DNA from 2 places in the Shewanella sp. JNE2 genome. Region 1 is predicted to be linked to the other one. Evidence: predicted binding sites of a transcription regulator. Region 1 holds the regulator's gene; the other holds the start of a gene.
What was found. Region 1 encodes sigma-54, which starts transcription at its own class of promoters, with help from an activator protein. Its sites were predicted from a motif close to GTTGGCACGNNNNTNGNNT; they were not measured.
Positions count from the first base shown of each region.

Region 2: MZ182_RS13565 (flagellar hook-length control protein FliK) is a predicted target of sigma-54. The motif match lies at 2,338-2,356, and genes of this name have one in related genera.

Region 1 covers NZ_CP096169.1:724,064-728,298, reverse strand. The annotation lists gene lptB (LPS export ABC transporter ATP-binding protein) at 1-721, shown strand, start outside; gene MZ182_RS03275 (RNA polymerase factor sigma-54) at 825-2,300, shown strand; gene hpf (ribosome hibernation promoting factor) at 2,329-2,616, shown strand; gene ptsN (PTS IIA-like nitrogen regulatory protein PtsN) at 2,619-3,062, shown strand; gene rapZ (RNase adapter RapZ) at 3,059-3,913, shown strand; gene MZ182_RS03255 (HPr family phosphocarrier protein) at 3,900-4,175, shown strand.
Region 2 covers NZ_CP096169.1:3,037,468-3,041,702, forward strand. The annotation lists gene fliM (flagellar motor switch protein FliM) at 1-127, opposite strand, end outside; gene fliL (flagellar basal body-associated protein FliL) at 167-682, opposite strand; gene MZ182_RS13565 (flagellar hook-length control protein FliK) at 774-2,249, opposite strand; gene fliJ (flagellar export protein FliJ) at 2,416-2,859, opposite strand; gene fliI (flagellar protein export ATPase FliI) at 2,871-4,208, opposite strand; gene fliH (flagellar assembly protein FliH) at 4,177-4,235, opposite strand, start outside.

The DNA.
Region 1 (4,235 bases):
CACCCTAAGAGCACAAAATCTCGCGAAGAGCTACAAAAACCGCCAAGTTGTTAAAGACGTCAGTCTGACAGTCAAAACCGGCCAAATTGTTGGCTTACTCGGCCCAAATGGTGCAGGTAAAACCACGACCTTTTACATGGTGGTTGGGTTAGTAAAAAGCGATAAAGGCCATATTTTTATCGACAATGATGATTTAACTGCAGACCCTATGCATCTTCGCGCCCGCAAAGGAATTGGTTACTTACCACAAGAAGCCAGTATCTTCCGTAAGCTGACCGTTCACGACAATATCATGGCGGTATTACAAACCCGTAAAGAGCTAAAAGACGAAGAACGCGAAGAAGAACTGGAACACCTACTCGAAGAGTTCCATATTACCCATATTCGCGATAGCCAAGGTATGTCCCTTTCGGGGGGTGAACGTCGCCGAGTTGAAATTGCCCGCGCCCTCGCGGCCAATCCAAAGTTTATTCTACTCGACGAGCCTTTTGCGGGCGTTGATCCGATTTCCGTCATCGATATCAAAAAAATTATCGAACAACTTAAGAGTCGTGGCTTAGGCGTACTTATCACAGACCACAATGTCCGAGAAACATTAGACGTATGTGAACATGCCTACATAGTAAGTCATGGAAACCTGATTGCCGAGGGAACTCCTGCAGAGATCTTAGACAATCAGCAAGTTAGGGCTGTGTACTTAGGTGAACAATTCAGGCTATAGTTACTCCAGCGGAGTCTATAGCCTAAAATTATCGCGACTAGACTCCACTCACTGATAACAAGCGGCCTCATTCAAAAATAATAACGTAGGGATCAGCGGTAACATGAAAGCGTCACTCCAGCTCAAACTGGGCCAACAGTTAACCATGACGCCACAGTTACAACAGGCGATTCGTCTGTTGCAGCTCTCGTCATTGGAATTACAACAAGAGATCCAGCAAGCCTTAGACTCTAATCCTCTTCTTGAGCTGGAAGATGAGCAATTTGACGCACCTACAGAACGCAACCAGAATTTATCAGACACCGATTTCAGCGAATCAAGCCCACTGCCCCCCGAACAAGATAGCTCCACTGTTGATACCGCAGAATCCTTGACCAAAGAATCTATGCCAGATGAACTGCCCATGGATACCACTTGGGATGAAGTATTTACCGCCTCACCCAACTCAGGTTCGGGTGGCAGTAGAGAAGACGATATGCCCTTTCAGGGGGAAACCAGCGAGGGCCTGCATGAACATTTAGAATGGCAAAAAAACCTCACCCCCTTCTCTGAAACCGATCTTGCCATTGCCACTGCCATTATTGATGCCATTGATGATCAGGGCTATCTCACCCAAAGTACTGAAGATATTCTCGAAGCGATGGGAAATCATGAGATTGAGTTAGACGAAGTCGAAGCTGTACTTAAACGTATCCAACACTTTGATCCTGTTGGTGTTGCAGCAAGAGATCTCAGCGAATGTTTACTGATCCAGCTATCCCATTTTTCGCCGGACACACCACATCTCGAAAATGCCCGCATGTTGATCAAAGATCATTTAGATCTGATCGCTGCTCGCGATTTTAGGCTGTTAATGCGTAAAACCAAACTGAAAGAAGATGAACTTCGGGATGGTATCGCACTGATACAAACGCTGAACCCTCGCCCAGGTTTGTTGATCACACCGATGGATGAAGAATATGTGATCCCAGATGTGTCGGTATCGAAGAAAAATGGCCGTTGGGTGGTAGAACTCAACCCAGATTGCATGCCCAAAATCAATGTAAACCAGCAATATGCCGCCATGGCTCGCAGCACAAAAAGCCAAGCAGACAGCCAATTTATTCGTGGCCATCTGCAGGAAGCCAAATGGTTTATCAAGAGCTTAGAAAGTCGTAACGACACCTTACTCAAAGTGGCCAATTGTATCGTTCAATACCAACAAGGCTTCTTTGAGTACGGTGAAGAAGCTATGAAACCTATGGTACTTAACGATATAGCCGAAGCGGTTGAAATGCATGAGTCCACCATCTCACGGGTCACAACTCAAAAATACATACATACCCCTAAGGGACTTTTTGAACTAAAATACTTCTTCTCAAGCCATGTCGGGACTGACGATGGCGGTGAGTGCTCATCCACAGCAATCAGAGCCTTTATTAAAAAACTGGTTGCCGCGGAAAACCAGAAAAAACCATTAAGCGACAGCAAGATGGCACAACTTCTGGCAGAACAGGGAATAAATGTTGCGCGCAGAACCATTGCGAAGTATCGAGAAGCAATGCTTATTCCCCCTTCCAATCAGCGTAAAAGTTTATAGCCTACTATGGATATCGGAGGACGTTTCTATGCAAATAAAGCTCATTGGACACCATATCGAGATTACTGAATCGTTACGGGCATATGTAGAGGAAAAATTTTCAAAACTTGAACGCCATTTCGAACAGATCCATAATGTGCACGTTGTGCTCAATGTTGAGAAAATGCAACAGATTGCCGAAGCGCGAATCAACCTCACCGGTGGTGAAGTTTTTGCAACTTCAGAGCATACTGACATGTATGCTGCCATAGACGTCCTGATCGATAAACTTGATCGTCAGGTTATTAAACACAAAGAGAAGTTAACAAAACACTAATAATGGAACTTTGTACCATACTGAGGCCGGAGTGCACTACCTGCGCCACTCCGGGCAGTAAAAAAAAGGTACTGGAACTCATCAGTGACTTAGCCGCTGCCCAGTACCCCACCCTCTCATCTCAAGAGATCTTCGAAAGCCTTGTGGCGCGCGAAAAGATGGGGAGCACAGGTATAGGTAACGGTATCGCCATTCCACATGGTCGATTAACCGATATTACACAACCCATTGCAATACTCGTAAAATGTGAGGAACCGATAGCTTTTGACGCTATCGATAAGCAACCTGTTGATATTTTGTTTGCACTGCTTGTGCCGGCGGATCAATGCCAACAGCACCTAAGCACGTTGTCGTGCATGGCAGAAAAGCTAAGTGATAAACAAATATTAAAACAACTGCGTAAGACGCATGATGAAACGGAACTCTATCAGGTAATCACTGGATGAAACTGGTCATAGTGTCAGGCCGCTCTGGCTCAGGCAAATCTGTCGCACTTAGGGTGCTTGAAGATCTCGGCTATTACTGTGTCGATAACCTTCCCTTGCCACTAATAGGCAGTTTGCTTGAGCAACTCAAAGGCAGTAACGATCTTGTCGCCATTAGTGTCGATGTTCGTAATATGCCAGAGCAAGATAAAGTGCTGGTTCAGCAGCTTTCTAACCTGCCAGCAGGGACGGAGATTACCAGCTTCTTCCTCAATTCAAGCGATAAAGTGTTACTTAAACGCTACAGTGAAACGCGCCGCCTGCACCCGTTATCTAAAAGTCGAGTATCCCTACAAGAAGCCATTAAACTTGAAGGCAAACTGCTCGAACCTATGTCCAAACTGGTAGATCACTACATAGATACTTCAAATTTAAATATCTATGATTTAAGCGATCAAGTCAGACAAATTCTTCTTGGTAGCGTTGATAAAGAATTAGTCATCTACTTTGAGTCCTTTGGCTTTAAAAATGGCATGCCTACAGAAGCCGACTTTATGTTCGATGTGCGCTTTTTACCTAACCCCCATTGGGAGTTAGCATTGCGTCCACTGACAGGCCTAGATGAACCTGTGGCTGAGTTTTTGAATCGCCAGCCCCTGGTAAACAAGTTCATTTGGCAGATAGAAAACTTACTAGAAACCTGGTTACCACACCTTGAGCGTAATAATCGCAGTTATTTAACCATTGCGATTGGTTGCACAGGTGGACAGCACAGATCGGTTTATGTGGCAGAACAATTAGCGAAGCGATTTAGTAATGGTAAACATAAGGTCAATGTACGCCATCGAGAGCTAGATCATGCCAAAGCTTGAACGTCAGATTACCATCTGTAATAAGCTCGGTTTACACGCCCGCGCCGCCACAAAATTGGTGGTGTTAGCCTCTGAGTTTGATGCAACAATAACGTTAATACAAGGCGATAAACAAGCCTCAGCGGCAAGTGTGCTTGGTCTTTTGATGCTTGAAACGGGTATGGGGAAAACCATCAAGCTAATTGCAGAGGGCCCAGATGCAGAACTCGCGCTTGATGCTATTTGCGCATTAATCGATGCTAAATTTGACGAAGCCTGCTGATCTTAAGCAAAGTTACACTTAACCTATTCCCGTTGTACCGTTCACTGGTACTCAATCGGT
Region 2 (4,235 bases), 2.3 Mb from region 1:
GATCTTGGGATGAAAAGTCGTAGGATCGCGCATCTTGGCTAGCAGCATCAAGATCATCATCGTCATCGACGTCATCAACCCCATGCAGTAGCGCATCAATTTCGTCTTGGCTTAATAAATCACTCACTATATTGCCTTAGCCTCTTTAGGGTACTGAAATTACGGGTTATTGCATCACAAAACCGGTGAATAGCACTTTTTCGACCACTTTACGTCCCGTTACGGATTGCAGTGTATTTTGAACACTAAGAAGTGCTAATTGACGAGCTTCATCCTTACCTGCTTGAGTGCTTAACTTTTGCACATCTGAACTGCTAAAAGTTGTCAGGAGAGCATCTTCAATGAGCGGAATATGTTTTTGTATCAGGACCTCATCATCGGAACCTCGGACCATCAGCTGTACTTTAATTTCGACTAAACGAGCCCGATCTGGCCCGGGTAAATTAAAGAGAAAAGGACGAGGCATGGGCACATAAGAGGCGACCAGTTTATCATTTGAAGGTGTTTCAACCACAGCCTCTACAGCTTCAGAGGATGACTCATCTGAACTGCCGAGAAAAAACCATAATGCACCACCAATCAATAGTGCAACGAGTACACCGATACCAATAAAAATAAAAAGTTTTTTCTTACTTTTAGGCGTATCAGTATTTTCAAGTTCTAACGATTCTTCGTTGGCCATTCACTGTGCTCTTCAATTTAGACTTAAGTCTTTACATTTTATGCATCATATCAAAATGTAACAATGCTATTTAATCCTATAGGTTACCTGCTTAAGCGTAATAATCTATACCAGAATGCAGACTAGTAGTTTGATTTAAACCTAAATCCAGTTCTTCTGCTGAGAATTCATCCAAATTTGTGCTTCCAGAACCGTTACTTTCGCCAAAACCACCATCGCGACCTTGTTCTTGCTCACCTTGTGATACATGACTATCTGCGAGTTGCATTCCTTGCTCTTGCAATAATTCACGTAATCGAGGGATAGCTTGCTCAACCATGTCACGGGTTTGAGATTGAGTCACATGAAACTGTACTTGGGTTTGATCGCCGTGCACTTGGATTTTGACCGTCATATGGCCAAGCTCAGGTGGATCAAGACGAATTTCAGCGTGTTGGATACCATTACTCACCATCGTAATGAGCTGTTGTTTCATCACCGGAGAAAATCGTTGGATCATCTCCTGCATCTGATTTGGCGTTTCAACGCCTTGACGCAGTGAAAGTTGAATTTGCGGGATATCTTGACGATTCACTTGCGGTTGAGTAGGTGATGTTGTCACTGAAACGGGTTTAAACTCAGAGGCGACTTCGTCATCAAGATTAAATGAAGTCGGTGAACTTGACTCTAATGTAACAGCTAACTTGGCATCTTTAAGTTGTACGTTTGTCGCAAGCCGTTCTGATCCATCTAGCTCAATGTTTTTCGGAGTTGCCACATCCTCCGCAGTCCCTAATGTATTTAAGGCTGCAGTGGTTGCACTAACAAAAGATTCCTTCTTTGTACCATCAATACTGTTTGTATCTTTTAGACCCGTTGTAAAAGCATTTTGTTGGGCAATAGACGACTTATCTGCAGAAAAAGACCTGATACTATCATTTTCTCCCATAATAGGTTGAGCATCTACTATCCCTTGTTTCTGTTGTTTAGCGGCTTCTTGGCTAACCAATTCGACCGTGCTTTCTTCAACCAATACGCTCTGCTCTGGCAGTTCCCCATTGTTTTGTGACGCAATAGCTCCATCTAGCATGCTTGGCGTTGATAGGGGTAAAGCCAAATTAATATCGGGTAAGTTAGTGGCATCAGCCTCAGCAATCAAGGCTACACCCGATTCATCCATATCTGACGAATCAACTAATAACTCGGCTAATTTATCTAACTCAGAGGAAAAACAACCCTCAGCTTGAACGGCAGAAGTACCAATATCCAGATCCATTTCCTGCAGTAGCGGCAATTTGTCGCCCTCTGCGGCCGTTTTTTTCATTTCGTTTGCCATGCTAATCTGGGCAAAAATCAAACTCACATCATCCTCTTCACCTTGGGATATATCATTGGAGGATGCTGATTTAGTCAGTTCAATCGCGCGTTCTTGAGACGTTGAAGGCTTTTGGGTAGATGAGGAAACACTGGTAACTGAGGCTAAAGCTGCAGAAAAATCTTCACTACGCGTTTCTGGAGTCGATGCTTTACCTGCACTTGCATTATTATTTGCCGCTTTTGGTAATAATATATTCGTCATTTGTTGCATATCGGCTCCCAACCCCCCCCAGTTAAACTCAACAGTAACGGAGTAAAACGTCAATTTATGCTGTAACAGCAATGTTGTGTATGAAATTAAGCAAATAAAATGCCAACACGAAAGTTATATGATAGTTAATAAGATTTACGAAAGCGCGTATCGGCACAAATACAGGCTATTTATGTCGGCGGTAAAACTGTTGAGATGCAAACTCATCGGTCATTTTCTGCTCTCTTTTCAATTCTAATGTATCACGTTTTTTCGCTTTATTAGCGAGAAGCAGTTCGACTGCCTTGCGCTTCTTTTGTTTTTCTAGCCAATGGTGCTGACGATACTCTTTTTGCTTTTCGCCATCAGCCACCACCCGGTTTTGTTGGGCTATGGCATCATCAATCTGACGAATAAAACGATGAAATTGGTGATAATGACTTGCGCTAATCGCTTGACCTTGCTGAGACTGCATTTGCTTCATGTAATCTAAACGATAGTTGTTTAAGGCATTGAGCTGATGTTGGCGTTTTTGACATTCTAATTGGGCCGATTTCAGTAAGAGCGAGGCTTGCTCTTCAGCATCAAGCGCTAAATTAAGTACCAGTAATAAGGGATCTGCATTCGCCATCATGGCCTCGGTTATTTACACTGTGCAGCAAGTTGAGCCAGCATCGATTGACTATCTGCAAAGCTAAAGGCATCACGCATGGTTTGCCTTAAGAAGGCATTCATCGCCGGTTGCAGACGTATCGCATTATCGATCCGAGGATCACTACCTTGGGCATAGGCCCCGATAGAAATCAAATCCCGATTCTGTTGATATAAAGAATAGGTTTGCTTTACACGACGCATCGCTTCTAAATGCTCATTAGAAATAACCATCGGAGCAACACGGCTAATTGATGCTTCAATATCAATCGCGGGATAGTGCCCCGAATCAGCCAGAGCACGCGATAATACGATATGGCCATCCAGAATCGCTCTTGATGCATCGGCAATCGGATCTTGTTGATCATCGCCTTCGGTCAATACGGTATAAAACGCCGTAATAGATCCCTGTCCAGGACCACCATTACCCGCACGTTCGACAAGACGGGGCAATTTAGCAAATACTGATGGTGGATAACCTTTTGTTGCAGGCGGCTCCCCCACCGCTAAAGCGATTTCCCGCTGCGCTTGGGCATATCGAGTCAAGCTATCCATCAATAACAACACGTTATAGCCTAAATCACGGAAATACTCAGCGATACGCGTTGACGTTTCACAGGCGCGAAGGCGCATTAAGGGTGAGGTATCCGCCGGAGCCGCAATAACAACGGAGCGAGCTCGCCCCTTTTCACCCAAAATTTCTTCAATAAATTCTTTAACTTCTCGTCCCCGTTCACCAACCAACCCCACCACAATAATATCTGCAGTAGTACCACGGGTCATCATACCCAGAAGCACACTTTTACCGACACCAGAGCCCGCAAAGAGTCCCATGCGCTGACCTTTACCAACGGTCAACATGGCATTAATCGCACGTACGCCAACATCAAGGGGTTCCGTTATTGCACGGCGAGATAAGGGATTAATGGCAGAATTATGTCTTGGTGCATATTGATCGGTTTGCAGCGCACCTAATCCATCAAGAGGAACACCATTGCCATCGAGTACACGGCCTAATAAAGATAAGCCTACTTTAAGCCCTGTTTGCTCTCCAAGTGGAATGACTCTCGCTCCAGGGAGTACACCTCGTAACTCTTCAATGGGCATAAGATAGAGTAACTCATCATCAAACCCGACCACCTCAGCCACTAAATCTCCCGCCATGGTTTCGATAGAACACAAACTACCAACAGGCGCACGGCAACCACTCGCCTCTAAAGTGAGACCAACAACCCGCACCAATTGCCCACTGGCAACTGCGCGAAAAGGAGGTACTTTATCAATATATTGGTGGAACTTACTCAGCAGCTGGTGTTGACGGTTTTGCATCTTGATCTCCATTCGTTTGGAGTGAAT